3 regions of the Planomonospora alba genome follow, and region 2 is predicted to be linked to each of the others. Evidence: riboswitches for the same ligand, from Rfam matches in the RefSeq annotation. Region 2 holds a riboswitch; each other region holds the start of a gene.
The links. A riboswitch is a leader RNA that binds a small molecule or an ion and turns the genes downstream of it on or off. The one in region 2 is predicted to bind cobalamin.
Positions count from the first base shown of each region.

Region 1 (9,997 bases), on a different contig from region 2:
CCGTGCCCGGATAGCGGGCCACCGCGCCGTACCAGTGGGCGGGGTCGGCGCTCGCCCGGCCGCCCGCCGCGCGCTGGAGGTCGGCCAGGACCGCGGCGCCGCCCAGGATGTTGGCGGCCGGGTCGGTGCGGAGCCGGGCGGGGGAGAGCCCGGTCAGGCGGGCCGCCCGGCCCAGGGTGTCCCGGGGTCGGGCCGGCGTGCCCGGGCCGGGGGCCGTGCGGGGGGCCGCCACCCGCAGCGGCCTGCTCCCGTCGCCCCGGCCGTCCCGTCCGGCGCCGTGGTGGCCGCCATGGCCGCGGCGGCCGTGCGGCGGGGCCGGGACGGCGGCGCCGTCGACCAGGTGCATGGGGCCGTAGCCGCCGGAGACGCTCGGCCGACCGCCGTTGGCGTCCCAGCGGGACTGCAGGTAGGAGACGGCCAGCAGCACGCTCTCCGGCACGCCGTACGTCCGGGCGGCCCGGGCGAAGGCCGCCTGCCTGCCGGGACGGTTCTCGGCAGGGGGAGGCTGCGCGGCGCGCGTCTGCGCGCCCGCTCGCGGGGCAGGTTCCGCACCGGACGCGGGAACCGCCGCGGCGCAGGCCGCGAGGGCGGCGAGGACGGCGAGGACGGTGACGACGGCGGTGTACGGCAGGCGGCTCATAGTGGTTCCTCCCGCCCGGACCACTACCCAGAGTGATTTGAAACTACCGATCGTAGCGAGACCGGATCGGTGGCGAGAAAGGGCCGGTTCCTGCCCGATATCGGGCAGGGAAGTTGGCGAGCGGCATCTCTTCTGCATATGGTCCTGCTCTGTGTCCATGACATGGCATCCGCACGAGGAGCTGATCACTCACCTGGTCAGGACGAGCGCGCTCGGTCCGGGGGAGGCGGCGCGGGTCGTGGCGGACGTGCTGGCGTACTTCTCGGAGAGCGCCGAGGAGTACGTCCGGCGGCGGCACGCCGAGCTCAAGGCGAAGGGGCTGGTCAACGACCAGATCTTCCCCCGTATCGCCGCCGAGCTGGCGGCCCGCCGGGTCGCGGCGCCCGGGCTCTCGCTCCGCCAGCTCCGGCGGATCGTTTACGGGTGAAACCGCATAAGAAGGCATATATCACTGCATCGAAAGGGCGATCACCATGTGTGGAATCGTGGCCTACGTGGGGCCCAAGGACGCGGCGCCGATCCTGCTGGAGGGCCTGCAGAGGCTGGAGTACCGCGGCTATGACTCGGCCGGCGTGGTGGTGGCCAACAAGGGCCTGAAGATGCGCAAGGTCAAGGGGCGCGTGGCCGACCTGGCCGCGGCCGTGCCCGCGCGCTTCAAGGGGACCACGGGCATCGGCCACACCCGCTGGGCCACGCACGGCGTGCCCAGCGACGTCAACGCCCACCCGCACCTGTCCAACGACGAGCGCATCGCCGTCGTGCACAACGGCATCATCGAGAACGCCGACGAGCTGCGGGGCAAGCTGGAGGCCGACGGCGCGACCTTCCTGTCCGAGACCGACACCGAGGTGCTGGCGCACCTGATCGCCCGGACCGTCAAGGAGACGGACTCCCTGCAGGAGGCCGTCCGCCTCGCGCTCAAGCGGGTCGTCGGCACCTACGGCATCGCGGTGGTCGACTCCGAGCGCCCCGGCGAGGTGGTCGTGGCCCGCAACGGCAGCCCGATCGTCCTGGGCATCGGCGAGAAGGAGATGTTCGCCGCCTCCGACGTGGCCGCGCTGGTCCGCTACACCCGCCAGGTGGTGCACCTGGAGGACGGCGAGCTCGCGGTGCTGCGGGCCGACGGGTTCAGCACCTTCGCCAGCGACGCGCGGGAGACCGCCAAGGAGCCGCTGACCGTCGACTGGGAGGCCGCGCACTACGACACCGGCGGCTACGAGCACTACCTGCTCAAGGAGATCTCCGAGCAGCCCGAGACCGTCGCCCGCACGCTCCGCGGCCGTCTCGACGACCGCTTCCACGTCGCCCACCTGGGCGGCCTCAACATGGACGCGCGGGAGACCCGCTCCTTCCGCCGCGTGAAGATCATCGGCTGCGGCTCGGCCTACTACTCCGGCCAGATCGGCGCGCAGCTCATCGAGGAGCTGGCCCGCATCCCGGCCGACGCCGAGCCCGCCAGCGAGTTCCGCTACCGCAACCCGGTGGTGGAGCCCGACACCCTGTACGTGGCGATCAGCCAGTCCGGGGAGACCTACGACACCCTGGCGGCGGTCCAGGAGCTCAAGCGCAAGGGCGGCCGGGTGCTCGGCATCGTCAACACCGTCGGCAGCGCCATCGCCCGCGAGTGCGACGGCGGCGTCTACCTGCACGCCGGTCCCGAGGTCTCCGTCGCCAGCACCAAGGCGTTCACCTCCACCGCCGCGGCCTTCGCGCTGCTCGCCCTCCACCTGGGGCGGGTGCGCGACCTGTCGCCCGCCGACGGCCGCCGCATCTGCGAGGGCCTGCGCAGGCTGCCCGACCAGATCAAGGAGATCCTCGCGCTGGAGCCCCAGATCAAGGAGCTCGCCCACAAGTACGCCGACTCGCCGAGCATCATGTTCGTCGGCCGGGTCCGGGGCTACCCGGTGGCGCGCGAGGGGGCGCAGAAGCTCAAGGAGGTCTCCTACGTGCACGCCGAGGCGTACCCGGCCAGCGAGCTCAAGCACGGTCCGCTGGCGCTGATCGGCCCGGAGATGCCGACGGTGGCGATCGTCCCCGACGACGAGCTGCTGGACAAGAACCTCACCACGCTGGGCGAGATCCGCGCGCGGGGCGGCAAGGTGCTCATGGTCGGCCACCGCGTCGCCGACGCCAAGCTGGCCGACGACTGCCTGGTGGTGCCGAAGAACGAGGTCGAGCTGGACCCGATCCTGCTGGGCATCCCGCTGCAGCTGTTCGCCTACCACGCCGCGGTGGCCCTGGGCCGGGACGTGGACAAGCCGCGCAACCTGGCCAAGAGCGTCACCGTCGAGTGACCCCCGGTGCCCCCGGGTGATTCCGGCAGAAGGGATGCATCCAGACAAGTCCCCATCGGTGGCAGAAAGTGATGGTGCTGTAACCTAGGGTGGCAAGGGCACCCTGGGGAAGGGGCACCGATGCACCGTAGGCGCTTCTGCTGGCTCACCGCGGGACTCGTGCTCGCCGCGGCGGGATGCGGCGCGGCGGACGAGCCCGGCCCGGTCGCCGGGAGGCTGGCCATCATCGCGCCCGCGGAGCGCGGGCAGGACGCCGACCGCGTCGCCCGCGCTCTGGCCGCCGCGGTGACCGGCGACGGGCTGGCCCTGGCCGCCGAGGTGGGCAACCACCCGGGCGGCGCCGGGGCCGCCGCGCTCGCCGCGCTCGCCGCGGCGGGCCCGCCGGGCCTCCCCTTCGCCCGGGGCGGCGGCCTGCTGGTCGCCGGGATGCCGCTGGTCGCGGGCGCGGAGATCTCCGGCGCGACCCCCGTGCTCGCGTCCACGACCCCGCTGGCCCGCCTGGTCGGCGAGTGGGCGGTGCTGGCCGTCTCCGCCGACTCGCGCCTGCGCTCCTTCGAGGACGTCGCCGACGCGCTCCGGCGCGACCCCGCGGAGCTGGTGGTCGGCGGCCGGGCGGCGGGCGGCCCGGACCACGTCCTGTACGGGATGATCGGCAAGTGCCTCGGCGTGGACGCCAGGCTGCTCGACTACGCCGGGTACGCCGCCACCCCCCAGGCCGTCGAGGCCCTGTACGGCGGGCGGGTGGCCGCGGTCCTGGGGCCGGTGCGCTCCCTGGCCGCCGAGATCGCCGCGCGGCGGCTGCGGCCGCTGGCGGTCTCCTCCCGCGAGCGCGTCGACGGCGTCGACGCCCCGGCGCTCATGGAGCTGGACGTCCGCCTGGAGTACAGCGACTGGCGCGGGCTGATGGGCCCGGCGGAGATGGGCGCAGAGGACCGCGAGGCCGCCGTCGCGCTCTGCGAGCGGATCGACGCCTCCCCGCGCTGGCGCGGACTGTGCGCGCGGCAGGGGTGGAGCCGCCTCTACCTGAGCGGGGACGACTTCCGGCAGTGGCTGTCCACCGAGATCGAACGCACCCGCGGAGTGCTCTACGAGCTCGGGCTGCTGAACCCCTCAAACACAAATTGTAGGGCCGGTTGCGCGATCCGCCCCTAGATGTAGGATCCCTCTCGTTGTCGGTTCGCCCCTGGAGGGGCGAGGCAAGAGGGAACCCGGTGGGATTCCGGGACTGCCCCGCAGCGGTGAACGGGAACGACCGCCGTCAGTCGAGCACTGGGGAGACCTGGGAAGCGACGGCCAGTAGGAAGCGCAGCACGACGCCCGTGAGTCCGAAGACCTGCCGGTGACGCGTGGTCAGGGAGCCGGGTCCGGCGACCGGGGACGCCTGGGGCGGCCCGCGGGAGCGCGGTGGCCGCGGCTCCCGCCACGGAGACAGTCCAGGGCCTCGAGGGAGGGCCCGCGGACGAGGCGGTCCCGCATGCCCGCATCAGGCCGGGATCCGCCCCCGACGCGCGCCCGTCCCGCCGAGCCGTACCGACGACGGGGAATGCGAGCGCGCGAAGAATGCATCCGACACAGACCATGGACGGCACCGGGGCGGCCGGCGGCACGGCCGCCCACACCGCGGCGGGGGCCGGCGGCGCGGCGGGCGCCGAGCCCGGCGGCCCGGCGGCCGGGTGGCTGGCCATCGAGGAGGCCGCCGCCCGGGTGATCTCCGACCCGGAGAACTCCCGGACCGCCGCGGCCCTGCTGGACGGGCTGATCGCCGAGGAGACCGCCGGGCACGGCGTGCGGACCTTCTCGGAGTCCGTCGCCGCCACCCACGCGGCCGGGCTGGTCGCCGACCGGCTGGCGGAGTTCGTGGCCGCGCACGCCGCGGAGCTGGACGCGCTGGTGCGCGAGCAGACCCGCTTCGAGTACTTCGGGCTGCGCACGGTCTACGACCGCTACCTGCTGCGCCACCCCGAGACCCGCAAGGTCCTGGAGCGGCCCCAGCACTTCTTCCTGCGGGTGGCCTGCGGCCTGTCCGGGACGGTCGCCGAGGCCGCCGAGCTGTACGGGCTCATGGCGAGCCTGTCCTACCTGCCCAGCTCGCCCACCCTGTTCAACTCCGGCGCCCGCCGCCCGCAGCTGTCGTCCTGCTTCCTGCTCGACTCGCCCCGCGACGAGCTGGAGGCGATCTACGAGCGCTACGGGCAGGTCGCACGCCTGTCGAAGTACGCCGGGGGCATCGGGATCTCCTGGAGCCGGATCCGCTCCCGGGGCTCGCTGATCCGCGGCACCAACGGCCACTCCAACGGGATCGTGCCGTGGCTGCGCACCCTCGACGCCAGCGTCGCCGCGGTCAACCAGGGCGGCCGCCGCAAGGGCGCGGCCTGCGTCTACCTGGAGACCTGGCACGCCGACGTCGAGGAGTTCTTGGAGCTGCGCGACAACACCGGCGAGGAGGCCCGCCGCACCCACAACCTCAACCTGGCCAACTGGGTCCCCGACGAGTTCATGCGCCGGGTCGAGGCCGACGCGCAGTGGTCGCTGTTCGACCCTAAGGACGTCCCGCACCTGGTCGACCTGTACGGCGAGGCCTTCGACGGGGCCTACCGGGCCGCCGAGGCCGCCGGGCTGGCCGTGCGGCGGCTGCCGGCCCGGACCCTCTACGGCCGGATGATGCGCACCCTGGCCCAGACCGGCAACGGCTGGATGACCTTCAAGGACGCGGCCAACCGGACCTCCAACCAGACCGCCCTGCCCGGCAACGTCATCCACCTGTCCAACCTCTGCACCGAGATCCTGGAGGTGACCAGCGACGCCGAGACCGCCGTCTGCAACCTCGGCTCGGTCAACCTCGCCGCCCACCTGGCCGCCGACGGCGCCGGCCTCGACTGGGCGCGGCTGCGCCGTACCGTGCGCACCGCCGTGCGCTTCCTGGACCGCACCATCGACCTGGGCTTCTACCCGACCCCCGAGGCCGAGGCCGCCAACCGGCGGTGGCGGCCGATCGGGCTGGGCGTGATGGGCCTGGCCGACGTGTTCTTCGCGCTGCGCCTGCCGTTCGACTCGCGCGAGGCGCTGGAGCTGTCCACCCGGATCGCCGAGGAGATCGCGCTGGCCGCCTACGCCGCCTCCGCGGACCTGGCCGCCGAGCGGGGCCGCCACCCCTCCTACGGCGCGACCCGGGCCGCGGCCGGCGTGCTCCACCCCGACCACTACGCCGACAGCCACGGGACCGCCCGCTCGGCGGAGTGGGCCGCGCTCCGGGAGCGGATCGCCGAGACCGGCCTGCGCAACTCGCTGCTGATCGCGATCGCGCCGACCGCCACGATCGCCTCCATCGCCGGCTGCTACGAGTGCGTCGAGCCGCAGGTCTCCAACGTCTTCAAGCGCGAGACCCTGTCGGGGGAGTTCCTCCAGGTCAACCGGTACCTCGTCCGCGACCTGCGGGAGCGCGGCCTGTGGACGGAGGAGGTCCGGGACGCGATCAAGCGGGCCGACGGCTCGGTCCAGGACGTCCCGCAGATCCCCGCCGACCTCAAACTCCTGTACCGGACCGCCTGGGAGCTGCCGCAGAAGGCGCTGATCGACCTGGCCGCCGCGCGCACGCCGTACGTCGACCAGTCGCAGTCGCTGAACCTCTTCATGGCCACCCCGACCATCGGCAAGCTCTCCTCGATGTACGCCTACGCCTGGAAGTCGGGCCTGAAGACCACCTACTACCTGCGCTCGCGCCCCGCGACGCGGATCGCCCAGACCACCGTGGCCCCGGCGGCCGCGGGTGAGGCCGGACCAGCCGCCGGGACCGCCCCCGGGGGCGCGGCCGCCTCCGACGCGGGCGCCGTCGCCTGCTCCCTGGAGAACCCCGAGGTCTGCGAGGCCTGCCAGTAGCGCCCGGCGCGGCCGCCTCGGCGCCTTCCGGCGGGCGGGCGCCCCCTCCCGGCGGACGGCCGCCCTCCGCGCGGCCGACGACCTCCGACACCCCGCGACGGCCCCCGCGGCCCGCGGACGAACCGATACGGAGACACGCAAGCATGCTGCTCGACCCCGGCATGGACCTGACCTTGCGCCCGATGCGCTACCCCGGCTTCTACGAGCGCTACCGGGCCGCCATCCGCAACACCTGGACGGTGGAGGAGGTGGACCTCCACTCCGACCTCGCCGACCTGGCGAGGATGACGCCCCAGGAGCGCCACCTGATCAACCGGCTGGTGGCGTTCTTCGCCACCGGCGACTCGATCGTGGCCAACAACCTGGTCCTCAACCTCTACCAGCACGTCAACGCCCCCGAGGCGCGGCTCTACCTCAGCCGCCAGCTGTTCGAGGAGGCCGTGCACGTGCAGTTCTACCTGACACTGCTCGACACCTACCTGCCCGACCACGACGAGCGGGCCCGGGCCTTCGCCGCGGTCGAGCACATCCCGTCGATCCGGGACAAGGCCGAGTTCTGCTTCCGCTGGATCGACTCCCTCGGCGACCTGAGGCGGTTGGAGACCCGCGAGGACCGCCGGGCCTTCCTGCTCAACCTCATCTGCTTCGCCGCGTGCATCGAGGGCCTGTTCTTCTACGGCGCCTTCGCCTACGTCTACTGGTTCCGCTCCCGCGGCCTGCTCGGCGGCCTGGCCACCGGGACGAACTGGGTCTTCCGCGACGAGTCCATGCACATGGAGTTCGCCTTCGGCGTGGTGGACACCGTACGGGCCGAGGAGCCGGACCTGTTCGACGACGAGCTCGGCGCGCGGGTCACCCGGATGCTGGAGGAGGCGGTCGCGGCCGAGCTGGCCTTCGCCGCCGATCTGTGCGGCGACGGCCTGCCGGGGCTGGACGTGCGGGACATGCGGCGGTACCTGGAGTACGTGGCCGACCGGCGCCTGGTCCGGCTCGGCCTGCCGGTCCGGTACGGCACGGCCAACCCGTTCGCCTTCATGGAGCTGCAGGACGTGCAGGAACTGGCGAACTTCTTCGAACGCCGGGTTTCGGCGTATCAGGTGGCCGTCGAGGGGAACGTCACATTCGATGAGGATTTCTGATTACAGGTGAAACCCAAGGGGAAGCCTCCCGTCGGTAATCGCCGGTAAAGACCGGCGAAAGCTGACGAGGGGGGACGTCTTCCGTGTCCGACTGGATCATCCTGTTGGGCTCCGTGCTGGCCGCGGTCGCGGCCGTGGAGGTGGTGAGGCGGGTGCTGCGCTCACGACTGATCGGAGAGAGGTGGGTCCTCGCCGGCCCGCTGGTGCGGCGCTGCACCTGGCCCGCCTTCGCCACGGCCGCGGTGGTGGCCGCCTACACCGTCTACGAGCCGGGCATGACCGACGGCGAGACCAACCAGAACATCCAGCGGCTCCTCAGCCTCGCCATGATCGGCTCCGTCACCTGGCTGGTCATCCAGGGCGCCTACGCGGTGACCGACGTCGTGCTGGACCGGCTGCTCCGGATCGAGGGCGAGCGCAACATGCGGGCCCGGCGCATCCGCACCCAGATCGCCCTCGTCCGCCGGGTCGCCTCGGCGGTGGTCATCGTGGTCGCACTGGGCGCGATGCTCTTCACCTTCCCGCAGGTGCGCGCGCTCGGCGCCGGACTGCTCGCCTCCGCCGGGATCGCCGGCGTGGTCGCGGGCATCGCCGCCCAGTCCACCCTGGGCAACATGCTCGCCGGGCTCCAGCTCGCCTTCAGCGACGCGCTCCGGCTGGACGACGTGGTCGTGGTGGAGAACGAGTGGGGCCGGATCGAGGAGCTGACCCTCACCTACGTGGTCGTGCGGCTGTGGGACGAGCGGCGGCTGGTGCTGCCCGTCTCCTACTTCACCAGCAACCCGTTCCAGAACTGGACCCGGCACGGCAGCCGGGTGATCGGCCACGTGATGTTCCGGGTCGACTGGTCCGTCCCGGTGGAGGAGCTGCGCACCGAGCTCTACCACGCGCTGCGCGAGCATCCGCTCTGGGACCAGAAGGACTGGGTGCTCCAGGTCACCGACGTCCTGCCCAACGGGCTGCTGGAGCTGCGCGCGCTGATGAGCGCCGCCGACTCCGCCAGCGCCTGGGACCTCAAGTGCGACATCCGCGAGCACATGGTGAGGTTCGTCCGGGAGAAGTACCCGGACGCGCTGCCCCGCTTCCGGGTGGAGACCACTCCCTGACCGGCCCGGGCGGGCGGCGGCCCCGGGTGCGCCGCGAGGGCGGGCCGCCGGGGACCGGGCGGCGCCGGTGTCAGGCGGTGTTCGGAGGCCGGAGCACCCGGGCGGCGCCGGCGATCAGGGCCGTGGCCAGCACCCAGCCGGAGGCGATCAGGGTCCAGGCCAGCCACCGCGTCCAGCCGACCGGCTCCCAGGCCGCGCGCTGCTCGAAGACGCTCACCGGGACCAGCAGGTCCAGGGTGTAGACGAAGGAGCTGAAGGTCCGGACGTGTTCCGGGTCGATCTTCACCGGCGGCACCGCGGCGAAGACCGTCGTACCCGCGGCCAGCAGCACCGTCGCCCAGAGCCCGGCCAGCCAGGGGCGGTAGCCGTACCCGACGGCGACGTCGAGCAGGCGGCCCCAGAACCGGCCGGTGGGCCGCAGCGTGCCGCGGTGCCCGCGCTGCTTGGCCAGCAGCACCCGGCGGGCGTCCGGCTCGTGGCCGATCCGCCGGTACCAGGCCGCCAGCTGCTCGTACGGCTGCGGCCGGTAGCCGTCCGGGTCCCGGCAGACCCACGCCAGCCGCTCGGCCACGGTCCACGGCCCGCGCAGCGCCTCGTAGGTCAGCCCGTTCAGCTGGACCTGATCCGGGTAGGACGCGAGCCGGTCGAGCAGCACGCCGATCCGCGAGTAGCCGAGGTTGACCCCGCCCTCGATCTCCGCCGCGGTGAGGATCAGCTCGTCCACCTGCATGTGGCTCAGGTGCAGGGCCCTGCCGGAGGCCCTCACCGCCGCCCGGTGGAACGAGAGCACGCCGTTGACCCGCGCCCCGCGCAGCCGTACGGTGCCCGCGGCGGTGAACCCGGCGCTGAACTCGACCGCCGAGGCCTCCAGGAAGTCGCCGTAGACGGCGTAGGCGACGGGTGCCTCGCCGCTCGCCAGATCGTCGGCCGCGGACCCGTCCG
Region 1 is NZ_BAAAUT010000036.1:9,823-19,819, reverse strand. Features, by position in the region: gene ABD823_RS21545 (N-acetylmuramoyl-L-alanine amidase) at 1-640, opposite strand, end outside; gene ABD823_RS21540 (hypothetical protein) at 798-1,067, shown strand; gene glmS (glutamine--fructose-6-phosphate transaminase (isomerizing)) at 1,114-2,934, shown strand; gene ABD823_RS21530 (Bug family tripartite tricarboxylate transporter substrate binding protein) at 3,055-4,086, shown strand; cobalamin riboswitch at 4,091-4,289, shown strand; gene ABD823_RS21525 (ribonucleoside-diphosphate reductase subunit alpha) at 4,495-6,810, shown strand; gene ABD823_RS21520 (ribonucleotide-diphosphate reductase subunit beta) at 6,954-7,949, shown strand; gene ABD823_RS21515 (mechanosensitive ion channel family protein) at 8,033-9,055, shown strand; gene ABD823_RS21510 (pentapeptide repeat-containing protein) at 9,126-9,997, opposite strand, start outside.
Region 1: it holds a riboswitch for cobalamin, as region 2 does, so the genes downstream of both, ABD823_RS21525 (ribonucleoside-diphosphate reductase subunit alpha) here and cobN (cobaltochelatase subunit CobN) in region 2, are expected to answer to the same signal.

Region 2 (9,997 bases):
TGGTCGACGCCAGCGGCTCGATGGCCGCGCGCAAGCGGATGACCGCGGTCAAGACGGCGGTGCTGAGCCTGCTGCTCGACGCCTACCAGCGGCGCGACAAGATCGGACTGATCGTCTTCCGCGGACGGGACGCCGAGCTGGTCCTCCCGCCCACCTCCTCCGTCGAGGCGGGCGCGGCCAGGCTGCGCGCGCTGCCGACCGGCGGGCGCACCCCGCTGGCGGCCGGCCTGGCCAGGGCGGCCGAGGTGCTGCGCGTGGAGCGGCTGCGGGACCCGGCCCGGCGCCCGCTGCTGGTGCTGGTGACCGACGGCCGGGCCACCGCGGGCGGTCCGGCCGGGCAGGAGGACGTGGACCGCGCCGCCGCGCTGCTACGGGGGACGGCGGGCGTGGTCGTGGACTGCGAGAGCGGTCCCGTCCGGCTCGGCCTCGCCGTACGGCTGGCGGCCCGGCTGGGCGCCGAGGCCGTCCCCCTCGACGCGCTCTCCGACCTGGGCGCGGTCGTCCGGGGCCACCGGCGCGGGCGGGCACCCGGCCGGTGGCACGACCAGGGGAACGACCAGGGGAACGACCGCGGACACGGCCGGTGGCACGGCCGGGGACGCGACTACGGAAAGGCGGGGTGAGATGCCTCAGGGCAAGCCGGAGACCGTGCCCGACGACGGGCTGACCACGCGGCAGCGCAGGACGAGACCGCTGCTGATGGTGCACACGGGACCGGGCAAGGGGAAGTCCACGGCCGCCTTCGGGATGGCGCTGCGCGCCTGGAACCAGGGCTGGCCGATCGGGGTGTTCCAGTTCGTGAAGTCCGCCAAGTGGCGCATCGGCGAGGAGCGCGCGCTGACCCTGCTCGGGGCCAGCGGCGAGGGCGGCCCGGTGACCTGGCACAAGATGGGCGAGGGCTGGTCCTGGATCCGGCGGCCCGGCACCGAGGCCGACCACGCCGCCGACGCGCGGGAGGGCTGGGCGCAGATCAAGCGCGACCTGGCCGCGGAGACCTACCGCTTCTACGTGCTGGACGAGTTCACCTACCCGCTGAAGTGGGGCTGGCTGGACCTGGACGACGTGCTGGAGACGCTCGCCGCCCGCCCCGGCAACCAGCACGTCGTGATCACGGGCAGGGACGCGCCCGGGCGGCTGGTCGAGGCGGCCGACCTGGTGACGGAGATGGGCAAGGTCCGCCATCCCATGGACGCCGGGCAGAAGGGGCAGAAGGGCATCGAGTGGTAGGTCCGCGGACCGCCGCAGGCGGAGGGACGGCGGTCACCGCCGTGCGGAAGGGCGGCGTCGAGTGGTGATCCCGAGGCTGGTCATCGCCGCCCCCTCCTCCGGCAGCGGCAAGACGACGGTGGCCACCGGCCTGATGGCGGCGCTGCGGGCGCGCGGGCTGCGGGTCTCCCCGCACAAGGTGGGGCCGGACTACATCGACCCCGGCTACCACGCCCTGGCCTGCGGGCGCCCGGGGCGCAACCTCGACCCCTGGCTGGTGGGGGAGGAGCGGATCGCGCCGCTCTTCCTGCACGGGGCGCGGGGGTGCGACATCGCGGTGGTCGAGGGCGTGATGGGCCTGTTCGACGGCCGGGGGGAGAGCGACTTCGCCTCCACCGCGCACCTGGCCAGGCTGCTGGACGCGCCCGTGGTCCTGGTCGTCGACGCCGCCCGGCAGAGCCGGTCGGTGGCGGCGGTCGTGCACGGCTTCGCCACCTTCGACCCGCGCGTCCGGGTGGGCGGCGTGATCCTCAACCGGGTCGGCTCCGACCGGCACGAGGAGCTGTGCCGCGCCGCGCTCGCCGGCCACCCGGTGCTGGGCGTGATCCGCCGCGACGACGCGGTGGCCACCCCCTCGCGCCACCTGGGGCTGATCCCGGCGGCGGAGCGGGAGGCCGAGGCGGTGGCCGCGGTGGCGCGGCTGGGGGAGCTGGTGGCCCGCTCCTGCGACCTCGACGCGCTCGTGCGGCTGGCCGCGACGGCCCCCGCGCTGCCGGGCGCCGCCTGGGACCCGGAGGAGGAGGTCGTCCGGTCCGGCGGCCCGTCCGGGACCGGACGGGCGGGCGCGGCCGGACGGACCGGTCCGGCCGGGGCGGGACGCGGCCGGGGGGCGGCGGACCGGTCCGCGGGGCCGTACGCGGGGGAGCACCGCGGGGAGCGCGGCCGGAAGGTCGTCGCGGTGGCGGGCGGGGCGGCCTTCACCTTCGGGTATGCCGAGCACGTGGAGCTGCTGCGCGCCGCCGGGGCCGAGGTGGCGGTCTTCGACCCGCTCCACGACGAGCGGCTGCCCGACGGGGCCGGCGCGATCGTCGTCGGCGGCGGCTTTCCCGAGGTGTACGCGGCGCAGCTGGCGGCCAACGAGCCGCTGCGCGAGCGGGTCGCCGCCTTCGACGGCCCGATCGCGGCCGAGTGCGCCGGGCTGCTCTACCTGTGCGAGGAGCTGGACGGGCGGCGCATGTGCGGGCGGGTGCCCGGCGTCGCCCGGATGACCCCCCGGCTCACGCTCGGCTACCGCGAGGCCGTCGCGCTGCGGGACTCGCCGCTCACCCGGGCGGGCGAGCGGCTGCGCGGCCACGAGTTCCACCGGACCGCCGTCGAGGGGATCGGCGAGCCGCTGCTGCGCTGGGAGGGCGGCGCCGACGGGTACGGCGACGCCCTCGTGACGGCGTCCTACCTGCACCTGCACTGGGCGGGGGCGCCGCGGCTGGCTCAGCGGCTGGTGTCGTCCTCCAGGTCGCCCTCGGTCTTGAGGTAGACCTCCTGCAGGCCGCGCAGGACGTCGGGGTCGGGGCGCTCCCACATGCCCCGGTCGGCGGCCTCCAGCAGGCGCTCGGCGATGCCGTGCAGCGCCCACGGGTTCGACCGGGCCATGAACTCCTGGTTCTCGGGGTCGAGCACGTAGGCCTCGGCGAGCCTGTCGTACATCCAGTCGGCCATGACGCCGGTCGTCGCGTCGTAGCCGAACAGGTAGTCGACGGTCGCGGCCAGCTCGAAGGCGCCCTTGTAGCCGTGCCTGCGCATCGCGGCCAGCCAGCGCGGGTTGACCACCCGGGCGCGGAAGACCCGGGAGGTCTCCTCCACCAGCGTGCGCGTGCGGACCGCGTCCGGCCGGGTGCTGTCGCCGACGTAGGCGGCCGGGGCCCGGCCGGTGAGCGCCCGCACGGTGGCGACCATGCCGCCGTGGTACTGGAAGTAGTCGTCGGAGTCGGCGATGTCGTGCTCACGGGTGTCGACGTTCTTGGCGGCCACGGCGATGCGCCGGTAGGCGTTCTCCATGTCCTGCCGGGCGGGCACGCCCTCCAGGCCGCGGCCGTAGGCGTAGCCGCCCCACACCGCGTAGACCTCGGCCAGGTCGGCGTCGTCGCGCCAGTTGCGGCTGTCGATCAGCGGGAGCAGGCCGGCCCCGTAGGCGCCCGGCGCGGAGCCGAAGACGCGCATGGTGGCCCGGCGCGCGTCGCCGTGCCCGGCCAGGTCGGCGGTCACGTGCGCGCGCACGTGGTTGTCCTCCTCCGGCTCGTCGAGCCCGGCGACCAGCCGGACCGCGTCGTCGAGCATCGCGACCACGTGCGGGAAGGCGTCGCGGAAGAAGCCGCTGATGCGGACGGTCACGTCGATGCGGGGGCGGCCGAGCTCGGCGAGCGGGATCGGCTCCAGGCCCGTCACCCGCCGCGACGCCTCGTCCCACTCCGGCCGGACGCCGAGCAGGGCGAGCACCTCGGCCACGTCGTCGCCCGCGGTGCGCATGGCGCTGGTGCCCCAGACCGACAGGCCGACCGAGCGGGGCCAGTCGCCGTGGTCGGCGCGGTAGCGGGCCAGGAGCGAGTCGGCCATGGCCTGGCCGGTCTCCCAGGCGAGCCTGCTGGGCACCGCGCGCGGGTCCACGGAGTAGAAGTTGCGGCCGGTCGGGAGCACGTTGACCAGCCCGCGCAGCGGCGACCCGCTGGGCCCGGCCGGGACGTAGCCGCCGTCCAGGGCGTGCAGCACGTGGTCCAGCTCGTCGGTGGTACGGCGCAGCCGCGGCACGGCCTCGGTGGCGGCGAAGGCCAGGATGCGGGTGACGAGGTCGAGCCGCCCGGCGGGGGAGGGCGGTGTGCCGTTCCCGGACGGGCCGGGCGTGTCCCCGGGGGAGGGCGGTGTGCCGTTCCCGGACGGGCCGGGCGTGTCCCCGGGGGAGGGCGGTGTGCCGTTCTCGGACGGATCAGGCGTGTCACCGGACGGATCAGGCGTGTCTCCGGGGGAGGACGGCGCGCCGGTCAGGACCGCCGCCGCCACCTCGGGCGCCGCCGCGGGGTCCCAGTCGCGCTCCTCCATCGCCTCGACCAGCGCCCGGGCGACCTCCTCGGCCCGGTCCACGGCCGCCAGGCCCGCCGTGCCGTCCTCGGCCAGCCCGAGCGCCTCCCGCAGGCCGGGCAGCGACTGCCGGCCCGCCCACAGCTGCCGGGCGCGCAGCATCGCCAGCACCAGGTCCACCCGGGCCGCGCCCTCGGGCGCCTGCCCGAGCACGTGCAGCCCGTCGCGGATCTGCGCGTCCTTGACCTCGCAGAGCCAGCCGTCCACGTGCAGCAGGAAGTCGTCGAACTCGGCGTCGTGCGGCCGGTCCTCCAGCCCCAGGTCGTGGTCGAGCCGCGCGGCCTGGATGAGGGTCCAGATCTGCGCGCGGATCGCGGGCAGCTTGGCCGGGTCCATCGCGGCGATCGAGGCGTGCTCGTCGAGCAGCTGCTCCAGCCGGGCGATGTCGCCGTAGGTCTCCGCGCGGGCCATCGGCGGCACCAGGTGGTCCACGAGCACGGCGTGCGCGCGCCGCTTGGCCTGCGTGCCCTCGCCGGGGTCGTTCACCAGGAACGGGTAGACCAGCGGCAGGTCGCCGATGGCCGCGTCGGCGGCGCACGAGGCCGACAGGCCCGCGGACTTGCCGGGCAGCCACTCCAGGTTGCCGTGCTTGCCCACGTGCACCACCGCGTGCGCGCCGAACTCGGCCGACAGCCACCGGTAGGCGGCCAGGTAGTGGTGGCTGGGCGGCAGGTCGGGGTCGTGGTAGATCGCGATCGGGTTCTCGCCGAAGCCGCGCGGCGGCTGCACCATGACGACGAGGTTCCCGGCGCGCAGCGCGGCCAGCACGATGTCGCCCTCGTGCACGAACAGCTCGCCCGGCGGCGGGCCCCAGTGCCGCTCCATGTCCGCCCGCAGGTCCTCGGGCAGCGTCCGGTACCAGGAGAGGTAGGACTCGGCGGAGATGCGCACCGGGTTGCCCGCGAGCTGCTCCTCGGTCAGCCAGTCCGCGTCCTGCCCGCCGGCGGCGATCAGCGCGTGGATGAGCGCGTCGCCGTCCTGCTCGGCCACTCCGGGGAAGCCCTCGCCCAGGTCGTAGCCCGCCTCGGCGAGGCGCGCCAGCAGCCGCACCGTGCTGGCGGGCGTGTCCAGGCCGACCGCGTTGCCCACCCGCGAGTGCTTGGTCGGGTAGGCGGACAGCATGACGGCCAGCCGCCGCTCGGCGGGCGGGGTGCGCCTGAGCAGGCCGTGCCGTACGGCGATGCCGGCCACCCGGGCGGCGCGCTCGGGGTCGGCCTCGTAGACGGTCAGCCCGTCCCGGTCGACCTCCTTGAACGAGAACGGCACCGTGATGATCCGCCCGTCGAACTCGGGGATCGCCACCTGCGAGGCCGCGTCCAGCGGGGACAGGCCGTCGTCGTTCTCCTCCCAGGCCCGCCTGCTCGTGGTCAGGCAGAGCCCCTGGAGGATCGGCACGTCGAGCTCGGCGAGCGCGCCGACGTCCCAGGCCTCGTCGTCGCCGCCCGCCCCGGCGGTCGCCGGGCGCGAGCCGCCCGCCGCCAGCACGGTCACGACCAGCGCGTCGGCCCGGCGCAGGGTGGCCAGCAGTTCCGGCTCCGCGGTCCGCAGCGAGGAGCAGAAGACCGGCATGGCCCGGCCGCCCGCGTCCTCGATCGCCCGGCAGAGCACCTCGACGAAGGCGGTGTTGCCCGCCATGTGGTGCGCCCGGTAGTAGAGCACGCCGATCACCGGGCCCTGCCCGCCGCGGGCGTCGCCCTGGGAGCCGGCGTGGGTCCCGTCGCGGGAGCCGGCGTGGGTCCCGTCGCGGGAGGTGCGCTCCAGCAGGCCCCAGGAGGGCGCCGCCGCGGGCGGCGCGAAGCCGCGGCCGGTCAGCAGGACCGTGTCGGACAGGAACGCGTGCAGCTCGGCCAGGTTCGCCGGGCCGCCGTGGGCGAGGTAGGCGTGCGCCTCGGCGCAGACGCCGCCGCTGACCGTGGACAGCTCCATCAGTTCCGCGTCGGGCGCCTGCTCGCCGCCGAGGACCACGACCGGGCGGGGGCCCGCCAGGAGGGCGTCCAGCCCCTCCTCCCAGGCCCGGCGCCCGCCGAGCAGGCGCACCACGACCAGGTCGGTGCCCTCCAGCAGCTCGGGCAGGTCGTCGGGGAGCAGCCGGGCGGGGTTGCCGAGGCGGTAGCGGGCACCACTGGCCCGGGCGCTCAGCAGGTCGGTGTCGGAGGTCGACAGCAGCAGGACGGTGCGGTCGTCGCCGGGCGCGTCAAGGGCGCCGGGCACGCCGGGTACGTCGGACACGGAGAAGTTCCTCCCTCGGGGTCCTCGCCCCGGTCGCGGGTGTAGCGAGGGCCGGAGTCTCCTGGCTCCCGGATCGCCGCTCCCCCCGGCCTTCCCGCCCGTCTCCGGACAGTGGCCTGCGGTGGGGTTCGCTCCCCGGTCACAGTGGCGGGACCGCGCCGGACTCTCACCGGCTTCCTCCGTGCCTTCGCCTGCGGGCAAGCCTACGGCAGACAGAAGTGGCGTTACCATCCTCACCGTGTCCAAATCCGGCGTTCCCCGACGAACGCGTCTCGATGCCTGTCCGGGAGCGCTGCAGGTGCACCAGGCCGCCGACGGGCTGCTCGCGCGCGTCCGACTCCCGGGCGGGGTGGTCTCCGCGGCCCAGCTGCGCGAGCTCGCCGCCTGCGCGGAGGAGCTGGGCTCGGGCGTGATCGAGCTGACCTCGCGGGCCAACGTCCAGGTGCGCGGCCTGCCCGCGGCGGGCGCGGGCACCTTCGCGGAGCGGATCGCCGCCGCGGGGCTGCTGCCCTCCGTCACCCACGAGCGGGTGCGGAACATCGTCGCCTCGCCGTTCGGCGACCGGGACGCGGTGGCCGCGCTCGACGAGGCGCTGTGCGCGCGCCCGGCGCTGGCGGAGCTGCCCGGCCGGTTCCTCTTCGCCCTCGGCGACGTGGGACTGGAGCTGGAGGCGGACGTGACCTGCTCCGGCGGCCGCCTGCTGCTGGCCGGCCGGGACGCCGGACTGGACGTGCACCCGGACACGGCGGTCCCGCTCATGCTGGACGCCGCCGAGGCGTTCCTGCGCCTGCGCGACACGGAGTGGCGCATCGCCGAGATCGCCGACGGCCCGGGCCGGATCGCGGCCCTCCTCGGCGGCGAGCCCGGCGGCGGGGCGGAGGGCTCCGGGGCGGCCGGGGCCGTCCGGCTGGCGGACGGCCCGCCGGAGCGCCGCGTCGGCGTGCTCCACCTGCCCGGCGGCCGTACGGCGGTGCAGGCCCTGATCCCGCTCGGGCGGCTCACCCCCGGCCAGGCGCGGGCCCTGGCCGCCGCGGCGGAGAGCGCCGCCGAGGTGCGGCTGACGCCGTGGCGCACGGCCGTGCTGCCGGATGTCGCCCCCGCCCGGGCGGCGGACCTGGCGGCCGGGCTCGCGGCCCGCGGCCTGGTGACCGACCCCGGCTCGCCCTGGACCGGCGTGAGCGCCTGCACCGGCAGCCCCGGTTGCGCGAAGTCGCTCGCCGACGTGCGGGCGGACGCGACCCGCTGGGTGCTCGCCCGCGACGCGGCGCCGGACACGCCGGTCCACTGGGCGGGATGCGCGCGGCGGTGCGGACTCCCGCGAGGCCGGGTGGTCTCCATGACGGCCACCGGCGACGGATACGAGGAGAGGCAGCCGTGACGGAGCGGAGCGGGGACATCGGCGGGCACGGAGGGTACGGAGGGCCCGGCGCGCCGGGCGGTGCGGCGGGGACGGGCCCGGCGACCGGGCGGAGCGCGGACCCCGGCGCGCCGGGGGGCCCGGGCGGGTACGGCGCGCCGGGCGGCGCGGCCATCGGCGCCGGGACCGACTACATCCGCGACGGCGCCGAGATCTACCGGCGCTCGTTCGCCACGATCCGCGCCGAGACCGACCTGAGCGGCATGCCGCCCGAGGTCGCGCAGGTCGCCGTCCGGATGATCCACGCGTGCGGCATGACGGACCTCGTGACCGACCTGGCCTGGTCGCCGGGGGCGGTCCGCGAGGCCAGGGCCGCGCTGCGGGCGGGGGCGCCGGTGCTGTGCGACGCCATGATGGTCGCCTCCGGCGTGACCAGGCGCAGGCTCCCCGCGGACAACGAGATCCTGTGCACCCTGGGCGACCCCCGGGTGCCGGCCCTGGCCGAGCGGCTCGGCACCACCCGCAGCGCCGCCGCCCTGGAGCTCTGGCGGGACCGGCTCGACGGATCCGTGGTCGCGATCGGCAACGCGCCGACCGCGCTGTTCCGCCTGCTGGAGCTGGTCGCCGAGGGCGCGGGCCGCCCGGCGGCGGTGCTCGGCATCCCGGTCGGCTTCATCGGCGCGGCGGAGTCCAAGCTGGCCCTGGCGGAGAGCGACCTGGAGCACCTGGTGGTGCACGGCCGCCGGGGCGGCAGTGCGATGACGGCGGCGGCGATCAACGCCATCGCCAGCGAAGAGGAGTGATCACCATGACGGGACGCCTGTACGGCGTCGGCCTCGGTCCCGGCGACCCCGAGCTGGTCACGGTCAAGACCGCCCGGCTGATCGGCGAGGCCGATGTGATCGCCTACCACGCCGCCCGGCACGGCCGCAGCATCGCCCGCTCCATCGCGTCGCCGTACATGCGCCAGGGCCAGATCGAGGAACTGCTGCTGTACCCGCTGACCACCGAGACGACCGACCACCCGGGCGGCTACCAGGGGGCGCTGGACGACTTCTACGCCGAGTGCGCGGACCGGCTCGCCGCCCACCTCGACGCGGGCCGGACCGTGGTGGTGCTGAGTGAGGGCGACCCGCTCTTCTACGGCTCCTACATGCACATGCACAAGCGGCTCGCCCACCGCTACCCGACCGAGGTGGTGCCGGGGGTGACCTCGGTCAGCGCGGCGGCCGCGGTGCTGGGGCGGCCGCTGGTGGAGCGGGACGAGACGCTGACGGTGCTGCCCGGCACGCTGCCGGGCGAGGTGCTGGCCGAGCGGCTGCGCGCCGCCGACTCGGCGGCGGTGCTCAAGCTGGGGCGGACCTTCACCAAGGTGCGCGAGGCCCTCGCCGAGGCCGGGCGGCTCGACGACGCCTGGTACGTCGAGCGGGCCACCATGGGCGCCGAGCGGATCGCGCCGCTCAAGGACGTCGACCCGGACGGCGTGCCGTACTTCTCCCTCGCCCTGCTGCCCAGCCCGGCCGAGCGCGCGTTCGCGGCAGAGCGGGAGGCCGGGGGGGAGGCCGTGCAGGAGGTCCGGCGGGAGGCCGAGCGGGGGCTGCCCGGGGCGGCCGGGGAGGTCGTGGTCGTGGGGCTGGGCCCGGCCGGGCGCCCCTGGCTCACGCCCGAGGCGCAGGAGGCCCTGGCGGCCGCCACCGACCTGGTCGGCTACGGTCCCTACGTCGACCGGGTCGAGCCGAACCCGCGCCAGCGCCGCCACCGCACCGACAACCGGGTCGAGGCGGAGCGGGCCCGGCACGCGCTGGAGCTGGCCCGCGAGGGCAGGCGCGTGGCGGTGGTCTCCTCCGGCGACCCCGGCGTGTTCGCGATGGCCAGCGCGGTCCTGGAGGTCGCCGCCGACTTCCCCGACGTGCCGGTGCGGGTCGTGCCCGGGCTGACCGCCGCGCAGGCGGTCGCGAGCCGGGTCGGCGCGCCGCTCGGCCACGACTACTGCGTGATCTCCCTGTCGGACATCCTCAAGCCGTGGGAGGTCGTCGCCGAGCGCGTCACCGCCGCGGCCCGGGCGGACCTCGTGCT
Region 2 is NZ_BAAAUT010000007.1:134,525-144,521, forward strand. Features, by position in the region: gene ABD823_RS06200 (putative cobaltochelatase) at 1-623, shown strand, start outside; gene cobO (cob(I)yrinic acid a,c-diamide adenosyltransferase) at 625-1,227, shown strand; gene ABD823_RS06210 (cobyrinic acid a,c-diamide synthase CobB) at 1,292-2,740, shown strand; gene cobN (cobaltochelatase subunit CobN) at 2,695-6,564, opposite strand; cobalamin riboswitch at 6,597-6,786, opposite strand; gene ABD823_RS06220 (precorrin-3B synthase) at 6,863-7,942, shown strand; gene ABD823_RS06225 (precorrin-8X methylmutase) at 8,095-8,724, shown strand; gene cobJ (precorrin-3B C(17)-methyltransferase) at 8,730-9,997, shown strand, end outside.

Region 3 (9,997 bases), on a different contig from region 2:
AACCATTGAGTACAATGGAGACATGGCCACCGCGCGCGGACGCATCGACAAACGGCAGGCGATCCTGGACGGTGCCTTCGCCGTGTTCGCCCGGCGGGGCTACGCCCAAGCCTGCGTGCAGGAGATCGCCGATGAGGCCGGCGTGGCCAAACCCACGGTGTACAACCACCTCACCGACAAGGCGACCCTCTTCCGGCACGCGGTCCAGGCCGCGGCCCAGAGCGCGCTGGACCATAGACTCGCCGCGCTGAAGCCACTCAGCGAGCCCGGCCCCGACCTCCGCAGCACTCTGGAGGGAGTGGGCCACCATCTGGTGCGCCTGCATGCCGACGAGCGCTCCTGCGCACTGCGGCGCCTGCTTTACGCGGAGCTCACGCATTTCCCCGACATTCTCGACATCGTCGTGGAGTACGGTCCGCATCGTCTCAGCCAGGCGCTGGCCGACCGACTGGCGCGGCTCGTCCTCATCGGCCGCCTACACGCCACCAGCCCCGACCAGGCCGCCGAACACTTCCTGGCCCTGCTCATCGGCCCGCTAGAGGCGCGCTCCCAGATGGGCACCCGCCAGATCGGCGACACCGAACTACAGGAGATCGCCCGCGCTGCCGCCCACACCTTCCTCCAGGCCTTTGGCACGGAGGACGTGAACGCCCGGCAGCCTGCCGGATGATCGCCGCCGGCTCCCATGTGTCCCTGACCACGAGGCAGCTTGCCGCGCTTCATCGAATGGGGATCTCCGAGATCACTCTGGATGCCGCCGAACTGCTGAAGGGCGATCGGCGTGATGCCCAATCGCTGGGGTGGCGGACGCGGCGATCCGGCACCTGGACACCGCCGATGTCGTCATCACCACCCGCAGGAAAGTGAAGGGTGACACCTGACCGGTCCGAGCAGCCCACGATCGCCCGCGCTCGGACGGTCACCTCGGCCAGACCGGCCAGATGCCATGCTGGGCTTCGCGCGGCGACTGCGCGAGGCGATCGACCGCGCCGTCATGGCGGCGGCGGGCGGAGGACTGCCTGACGCGCGGGACTTGTCCTTGATCAACGGCGCCGCGATGGCGGCCCCGCGCCCGGCACCCTAGGTCGCCATCGTGGACGGGCGCCTGGCGCCGGGGAACACGAAGGACGGAGCCGAGGACGCCGCGTCCGGGCTGGCCCTGGTCGCCCACGACGCGGTGGAACTGCTGCTCTCGGATGAGATCCGCCGGGTTCGCGTCTGCAGCGCGGACCGCTGCGCACTCCGCTTCGTCGACCGTTCCCCCGCGCACAACCGGCGCTGGTGTTCATGGCGCGCTGCGGTAACCGAACCAAGGTGCGTTCCCACCAACTCCGGCATGGCGGGTAATGCTCATACGAGCCTGCTGCTGGTCTCGACGGCGACCCCGGTCAACCGGCGCGGACGCGGTTCAAGGTCTCCAGGAGGTAGCGGACGGCGGGTGTGGGCGGGCCCGGCGGGACGGCCAGCGACGTGGTCAACGTGGGTTCGGCGAGCGGGCGGATGGCGACCCGGGGTATGTCCGGCAGGCCGGTGACCTCATAGAAGATCGTCCAGGACGGAGTGCGGCCACCGATGTCCGCGAGGGTCTCCTGCAACGTGGTGAACGGCGGCCCGGGCGGCGGGTCGACCCCCGCCGCCCGGCAGGCGTCGGTGACCAAGTCGTGGAAGGGCGGGTTGTCCTCACGCGCAGCGAGCCGGATGGGCAGATCGGCCAGGTCTTCGAGCTTGAGTTCAGCCGAACACGCCAGCGGGTGTTCGGCGGGCAGGGCCGCGTACAAGGGGTCCGTCCAGATCGGGAGGAGTTCCAGGCCCGGCGCGTAGGAGAGCGCACGGACCAGCGCCGCGTCGAGTTCGCCGGAGCGTACGGCGGAGAGGCGGTCGGGCAAGGGAAGACGGCGCGGGCGGACCTGGAGGCGCGGCGCGACGGCGGCAAGCTCGTTGAGGACGTGGTAGATCCGGTTCCCCGGTCCCTGCACGATGCCGAGGCGCAGGACGCCGTCCGTGCCCGCGCGGATGTCGGCGGCGATCTGCCGGGCGCGGTGCGCGGCGGCCAGGACGGCGCGCGCCTCGGGCAGCAGGCGTTCCCCCGCGCCTGACAGCCGTACGTGCCGGGTCGAACGGTCGAACAGCGGCACGCCGAGTTCGCGTTCGAGCCGGCGGACTTGCTGGCTCACCGCCGACTGCACGATGCTGAGCCGCTCGGCTGCGCGGCCGAAGCCGCCCTCTTCGGCGACCGCCACGAAGTACGCAAGCTGCCGCAGCTCCACCCGGCGCCCTCGATTGATCTCGACCAGTGATGACTGCCGGTCATAACCGCTTCTGGTTCGCCACTTGTTCCCGGGGTCGAATGGACCCCGAACCTGAATGGAGCGGAATATGACTGCATCGCAGGCCTTTGTCGTTTCAGGCGAGTCCGCAGAGGTGGTCGCTCTGCCCGCGGGCGGAGCGTTCACACTGCTCGCCGACGCGAGCGACACCGCGGGCGCGCTCGGCGCGAACCGGCTCACTCTGGGACCGGGCCGTGACGGCGCCAAGCTGCATTACCACGTGCGTTCCACCGAGCTGTTCTACGTCCTGGACGGGGCTCTGGACTTCCTCCTCGGCGAGGAGAGGGTGACTCTCACCAAGGGCGGGCTGGTCGTCGTGCCGCCGCGACTGCCGCACGCGTTCGGCGCGGCGCCGGGCACAGACGCTGACCTGCTGGCCGTCCTGACGCCGGGGGTCGAACGTTACGGCTATTTCCGGCAGCTGGGGCGGATTCAGCATGGTCTGGAGTCCTTCGACAGCCTGTTGCCCGAGCAGGAACGCTACGATGTGCACTTCGTGGACGGCTCCGGCGGGCGGCCGCCGCGAAGCTTCCGATGACCGCCGAGCCCTTGACCGAAATCGGGACCCGTCGGCGGCGGATCGGCCCGCCACCGACGGCGGTACGGCTCGGCGGATTGGTCGGCCCGACGGTCTTCGGCGTCACGTGACCGCTCCGGAGCAGGCGGTGATCGGTCGTCTGCGTTACCGGCTCAACTTCTTGATCAACGCCCAGCTCCGCTTTTCCTCCGGACAATGGCGAGGCGGGCCAGGGAGTGGGCGGCGTTGCCGGCGTTCACCGGGTTGCCGTCCTCGGCGCGGAACGCGCGCTTGACCTCGTAGACCGCCCACGGCTGGTCGTTCAGGTGATGCTCGAACCGGTCGAGCAGCGCGCGGGCGCCCGGGTCGGGGTGGGCGGCGAGCACGTCGATGAGCCGCGCCCCGCCGGTGAGGCCTTGCGGGGGTTGAGCGCGACGGCCAGGTGCTCCATGGTGAGCGGCAGCATCCCCTGGTCGGGGTGGGCGATGTAGCGCGGCAGGGTGCGGGTGCGGCCGTCGTTGCCGGTGAGCGCGAATGGGCAGTATCGGCAGGCGCTCCTGGCCCAGTCGACGCCGAGCCGGTCACGGATGTAGGCGTGCGCCTGCTCGCGGTGCCGGCCCCGGTCGATCAGCGGGTGGAACGGGGCCCCGCCCGGCATGTCGGATTTCAGGTCGGTGGCCATCCGGTCGAGTTCGCCGAGCTCGAACCCGACCGTGTGCTCGTACGGTGCGCCGGCGACGTTGTCGAGCACCCACCGGTCGAGGACCCGGCCCCTGAAGCGGCTGCTGCAAACACACATGCCGGTGATCCTCGTGGAGATGCGATCCGCACGGATCACCACTGAGCAGCTACAAGCAGAAGCCGGTCAGTCACCCAACGCTTTCTGAGGGCCGGCTCCCCGCCCGGGCGGCACGGCCGGACGGTCATCCGGCCGTGCCGCCCGGGCGGAGAGCCGCCAAGGGGGAGGAGGGCAGGGCGATCCACCCCTCGGAACGCGCCCGGCGGGTCTGCTCCGGGGTGGGGGCCGTGACCAGTCCCCGGGCCGCCGCGCGGGCGGTCAGCGCGGCGACGACGGCGTCCATCGCGTGGTCGGAGCTCCGGCAGCACCCGTCGTACGGGCCCAGGTCCAGCCACGGCGCCGCCGCCCGGAGCCCGTCGGCCAGGCGGCCGAGCGCGCCGAGGTCCTTCTTGTAGCCCTCGTGGGGAAGGCCCCAGCACCTGAGCGAGGCGGCCGGGTAGACCTCCACCACGGCGCCGCCGCCGCCGCGGTCGACCGGCAGGCCCCGCCGGGCGAGCTCGGCGAGCAGGGCCGCGCAGCGCATGGCCGTGTGGCCGATGCGGTCGGCGGAGACGCTCAGCGGCCGGCGGCCCGTCAGGTCGTGGACCACCCGGTCGGTGACCCTGTGCGTCAGCTCCCTGCGCCAGACCCGGCCCGGCGTGCCGGCGGGCACGTCGACGTGCCCGGCCCGGTGCGCCGTGACGAAGTCGACGAACCCGTCCGGCCAGCCGAACGGGCAGTCGACACCGGCCTTGTCCGCGCCGGTGAGCGCCTCAACGACCAGGTCGTCGTCGGCCCCGATCCGGATGTCGCGGACACGGGCCCCGCCGGGTGACCAGTCCAGCCACGCCACCGCCGTCCGGACCGCCTCCGCCGCCAGATCGATCCCCACCGTGAGCATGCCCCCACGGTAGGACGGCACCAGTGCGCGGCGCATCCGGCCGCCGACTCCGGTGCGGCGCCGCACGGGCTCACCCGGCCGCCGACTCCGGTGCGGCGCCGCGCGGGCTCGCGATGCCGAGCAGCGCGAAGCCCAGGCCCAGGGCGAGCGCGGTGAGCACGCCCTCGGGCCAGTAGATGTGGCTGCCCAGCCAGAGCACGGAGGCGGTGATCAGGACCGTGCCGCCGGCCGCTGCCCGCCGGCCGCCGTGCCGCGCGGCCAGGGCCGCGGTCGTCGCGACCGAGGCGAGCAGGAAGCCCAGGGATCCGATGAGCCCGAGCGTGCCGCCGACCACGTCGAGGGCCGCCCCGGCGCGGGTCAGCGTCGCGGGGTCGTCGGTGTTGGCCGTCAGCGTGCCGTAGGCGACTCCGGCGATCGCGTCGAGCGCCGTGTAGAAGATCGCGTAGATGTAGCAGCCCAGCCGCGCGGTGGTCGCCCACGGACCCCCCATCCCGCGCAGGAGCAGCAGCGGCGATCCTGCCAGCAGGGGGAACAGCGGCAGGAGCAGCAGGTGCAGGGTGGTCCACCGCTCGGCGGTGTCCGGGGTCAGGTGGTGCGGGTGCAGCAGGCCGGTCAGGGCGAGCACGACGGGTACGGACGCCAGGGCGGCGACGCGCAGAGCGGTCCGGCGGGCGGGAGCCCGCCGCCGGCGGAGGAGGTCGGCGAGGGGAGGGGTGGTCATGTGCTGCTCCCGGCGGAGGCGGATGTCGGTGCGAGAGATCATGCCGCCGCCCAGGGCGCGGCCGCCTCGGCCGAACAGCCGACCGCCGGGATGCGACTTCCGCGGTGGGTGTGCGACCGCGGTGGCACCGGCCCCCGGTCCGGTGGCGGCCGCCGGGCGTTCCCGGGGAAAAGCTCTGTCCGCCGCGCATCCGAACGGCGTCGCCGGGCGGGTAGATATGTGGCCGATTGAGGACAGTCGCCGCGGTTGCCGTATAGATATTCTCGCCCTAGCATTTCAAGGCGAAAGGATTTGCGGCTGACCACCGGCAAATTCTCACGTGTTGTTTCCGCTCCGAGGCGGGGCATCGATTCACGAGATCCGCCGCCCCGCCGTGTCGAACGCCGCAGAACGCGGCAGACCTTTTCCGAGGAGACATCCATGCGATTCCGCTCGCCCATCCGCGCCCGCGCCGGATGGCTCGCCGCCGCCTGCGTGGCGGCCCTGGCGCCGCTGCTCGCCGCCTCCCCGGCCGCGGCCGGCACGCCCGCGCCCACCGGCTCCTACCTGCTGAAGGTGACGCCGCAGGACGGCACGGCGGCCCGCACGGCCACCCTGACCTGCGGTCCGGACGGGGGCACGCACGCCGACCCGGCCGCCGCCTGCGCCCAGCTCCGCCGCACCGGCGGCAGGGTCGAGGGCATCCCCGAGAGCCAGGGCGCCTGCACCCTGGAGTACGCCCCGGTCCGGGTCAGCGCCACCGGCACCTGGCAGGGCCGGCAGTACCGCTACGAGCGGACGTATCCGAACCGGTGCGCGGCGGTACGCGCCACCGGGGGCGTCCTGTTCGCTTTCTGACCGCGCGCGGAGCGGTGATTCTCCGTTCCGGCCGCGGGCCCGCCATTTCTCCGCTCCCGGCCCGGCCGCCGGAATTCCGTGCCGGGAAGCCCGCGATTCCGTACCGGAGACACGTAATGCCGTTCCGGGCGGCGTGACCGCCCGCCGGAAATCCCGGCGGGCGGTTCACCGGTGGTCCGTCCGGTCACCGGTGGGAATTCACCGGGAATTCCACCGCCGGAAACCGGGCTGCCCGGCGCCCGCCGCGCGGGAGTCGTCCGGGAACGGCCGGCCCGCCCTGCTCCGCCTGGCCTGTCCTGTCGCGCCTGGCCCGGCCCCGTCCTGCCCGAGCCGCCCCGCCCCACCGGCCGGGAGCGCGGCGGCCTGCCCGCCCCCCACCGTCAGGTCACCAGTGCTCGCGGTGGACCACCGTCTCCAGCGGGAGACGGCTGCGCCATCCGTGCCGCTCCAGGTCGGGCACCGTCTCGGTGTGGGTGACCGGTCCCAGGCAGAGCCAGGCCACCGGGCGGACGCCGTCGGGGATGCCGAGCAGGCGCCGGACGAACGGCTCCCGGTAGAACGAGACCCAGCCGACGCCCAGGCCCTCGGCCGTCGCCGCCAGCCACAGGTTCTGGATGGCCAGGCAGACCGAGTACAGCCCGGTGTCGGCGATGGCGTGCCGGCCCAGGACCGCGGGACCGCCCCGCTCGGCGTCGTAGGTGACGACCACCGAGAGACCGGACTCCAGCACGCCGTCGATCTTGATCCGGGCGAACCGCTCCGCCTCGGCGCCGGTGAGGGACGCCGCGAAGGCGTCCCGCTCCCGCCGGACGTGGTCGTGGAAGGCCCGGCGGGTGCCGGGGTCCTCCACGAGCACGAAGTCCCACGGCTGGGAGAGCCCCACGCTGGGTGCGGCGTGCGCGGCGGCCAGCACGCGCGCCAGGACGTCGCCGGGGACGGGTTCGCCGGTGAACTGGGACCGCACGTCGCGGCGGCGGTGGACGACCTCGTAGAGTCCGGCGGCCGGGAGGACGTCGGAGGGACCGGTGTTCACAGGGCAGGCTCCCGCTGCGTCGTGCCGCCACGGCGGGCGGCGGGTGGGGCGAGGCCGGTCTTCGGACTCTCGGATCGACGCCTCACCGTCCGCCTTCCCGGCCCGCGGGCCAGTGACCGCACGTACGTGCGTGGACGGCGGCTCCCCGATCACCGCGGCGGGCCCGTGCCGGAATCACACCGGACTTCCCGATTCTCCTCCCGCAGGAGGCACCTCGCGCTGGTCTGTGCCGGGGGAGACTGTAGCGCAGGACGACCGCCCCCGACGGCGCGCGGCCGGTGGCCCCATGCTCGGCCGGACGCCGGTGGCTCCCACGCTCGGCCGGACGCCGGTTCCGACGGCGGCGGCATGTGATCTTCCGAGCCGCGGGATGTCGCTGGGAGGCGGCGGCGCGCGGGAGTGACAGACTGGCGTACGCCCGGTTCCCGGCCCGTGCGTGGCTGGTGTCAGAACCCAGCGACGAGGACGGGCCGCCGAGGGCGGGCGCCGCCGGCTCCGGCCGGCGGCCGCCGTCACCGCCCACCGACGAAACCGACCCGAGCAGTCAACGCAGGGCCGGCTTCCGCCGCCCTGGTACCGAAGGGATCCCGCTCATGACCCACTCGATCCGGCCGGCCGCCGCGGCCGTCCTCGCCGGCCTCAGCGTGCTGATCACCGGCGCCCCGGCCTCGGCCCAGCCCGACCCCGGTCCCTCCGCCGCCACCCGCGGCGGCGGCATCCCCGTCGTCGGCGGCCTCTTCGGCGGTAGCGGCGGCATCTCCTTCGCCGGCAGCTTCTTCAACTGAGCCGCCCGGCGGCGGGCCGGCCGGGAACCCGGCCGGCCTCGGCCCGGCGGCGTGTCCGGTTGCCGCCCGCGGCCGCCGGCCTGTCCGCCACGGGCGCCGCCTGCTCTGCGCGCTCCGGAGGCGCGGCGGCGGCCCGCGCAGCCGTCCGGGCAGGTGATCAGCGGTTCACGGGCCAGGGCCGTGAACGGTGATGACAGGCCGGACCGGCCGATATACCATTTGGCCTGTTTGGCGCTCCCGGTAATCCTGTTGCCCATCCATGGCCCGCGACGTGCGTTCCGCATCCACGCGGGTCCGAGGGGAGATTAACGTGTTGCCTGGACGCCAACAGGCCGTGCCGCGACGCCAGTGGCAGGCACCCGTCGTCGTCGCCTACCTCACCTTCGTCCTGGCCGGAGTGAGCGGGGGCGTGACCGGCGTGCTGCTGCCGGCGCAGATCCGTGACTACGGCCTGGACATGGCCACGATCGGCACCACCTTCTTCACCTTCTCCGCCGGGTTCATGCTCGCCGGATCCACCTCCGGCATGCTGATCCACCGCTTCGGCATCCGGACCGCCCTGGCCGTCGGCGGCGGCGCGTACGTCCTGGCCGGCCTCTACACGGCGGTGCGGCCGCCCTTCCTGGCGCTGCTGGCCGTACAGGTGCTCGCCGGGTACGGCACGGGCATCCTCGAGTCGGCCCTCAACACCTTCCTCGCCGGCCTGCCGAACTCCACGACCCTGCTCAACCGCCTGCACGCCTTCTTCGGCGTCGGCGCGCTGGCCGGCCCCCTGCTGGCCACCTGGATCCTGGGCTTCGCCCCCTGGACGGCCGTCTGGCTGGTCCTGGCCCTGGCGAGCGTCCCCCTGATCGCCGCCTTCCTGGTGACCCTGCCCGCCGGAGCCCCCACCGCCGGCGCGGCGCCCCCGTCCGAGGGGACGCCGAAGCCGGGGAGGACGGGCGGCGGCCTGCTGGCGGCCGTCTCCCGGGAGCCGGCCGTCCTGCTCGGCGCCGTGTTCCTCGCGGTGTACGTGGGCCTCGAACTCAGCGTCGGCAACTGGGCCTTCACGTTCCTGACGGACGAGCGCGGCCAGTCCGACCAGCTGGCGGGCTACATCGTCTCCGGCTACTGGCTCGGTCTCACCGCGGGCCGGTTCGTGATCAGCCCGCTGGCCGCCCGGATGGGCCTGACCCCGATCGGCATGACCTTCGCCTGCCTGTTCGGCGTCACCGCCGCAACCGTGCTCGTCTGGATCGTCCCCGGCACGGCCCCGGCCTTCGCCAGCTTCGCCCTGTTCGGGTTCTTCCTGGGCCCCCTCTTCCCGACCACCATGGCCGTGGCCCCCCTGCTCGCCTCGCCGGCCCTGGTCCCCACCACCATCGGCCTGCTGAACGGCGTATCCGTCATCGGCGGCGCCCTGTTCCCCTGGCTGGCCGGGGCGATCGGTGAAGGCCTCGGCGTGTGGACCCTCCCGCCGTACGCCCTGGTCCTGGCCCTCCTCCAGCTCGCCGTCTGGCGGATGGTCACCGACCGCATCGCCCCCGCCACCACCGCGCCCGGCCCCGCGGCCCCGTGACGCCCGGTTCCCGTACGTCCCCGGGGACGCGCTGGAACGGCCCCGCCGCTCCGGCGGTCGTGTCGCGCAGCGGCGCGGCGCGACCGTCCCCCGGCGCGACCGGGCCGTAGAACAGCGCTCAGACGCGGAAGTGCGCGATCGACCGGTCCAGGCCAGGTGCCGGATCGGCCAGCTGCTGCGCCGCCCCGACCGCCTGCACCGCACCGGCGTCGGACTCCTCCGGCGCGTGCGAGAGTGCGATGCGGTCCATGCCGGTCAGCTCGCCGCGTACGGCCCGGCGCCGGGCCGTACGCCCGCACCGGGCCGGCCTCGTGGCCGTGTCATGCCTCGCGGCCGGGGCGTCGAGGGCCCGGACCGGAGGGGCCCTCCGCTGTCCGGGCCGCCGGCTCCGCGGGGACCCGAGGCTCGTCTCCCGCATCACACCGGGTCACCACGTCGCGGACAGCAGCGGGAGCAGCAGCAGCGCCCACAGGACCGCTGCGGCGGCCGCGCGGAGGAGGACGCGACCGGCGGGGGCGGTGACCGCCGGCAGGGACCGCC
Region 3 is NZ_BAAAUT010000099.1:1,166-11,162, reverse strand. Features, by position in the region: gene ABD823_RS33165 (TetR/AcrR family transcriptional regulator) at 23-670, shown strand; gene ABD823_RS34745 (ABATE domain-containing protein) at 878-1,084, shown strand; partial or broken gene ABD823_RS34740 (hypothetical protein) at 1,094-1,255, shown strand; gene ABD823_RS33160 (LysR family transcriptional regulator) at 1,389-2,267, opposite strand; gene ABD823_RS33155 (cupin domain-containing protein) at 2,377-2,865, shown strand; gene ABD823_RS33150 (hypothetical protein) at 3,167-3,643, opposite strand; gene ABD823_RS33145 (DUF429 domain-containing protein) at 3,768-4,523, opposite strand; gene ABD823_RS33140 (hypothetical protein) at 4,594-5,244, opposite strand; gene ABD823_RS33135 (SSI family serine proteinase inhibitor) at 5,665-6,081, shown strand; gene bluB (5,6-dimethylbenzimidazole synthase) at 6,467-7,114, opposite strand; cobalamin riboswitch at 7,163-7,332, opposite strand; gene ABD823_RS33125 (hypothetical protein) at 7,708-7,899, shown strand; gene ABD823_RS33120 (MFS transporter) at 8,213-9,457, shown strand; gene ABD823_RS33115 (hypothetical protein) at 9,576-9,707, opposite strand; gene ABD823_RS33110 (hypothetical protein) at 9,885-9,997, opposite strand, start outside.
Region 3: it holds a riboswitch for cobalamin, as region 2 does, so the genes downstream of both, bluB (5,6-dimethylbenzimidazole synthase) here and cobN (cobaltochelatase subunit CobN) in region 2, are expected to answer to the same signal.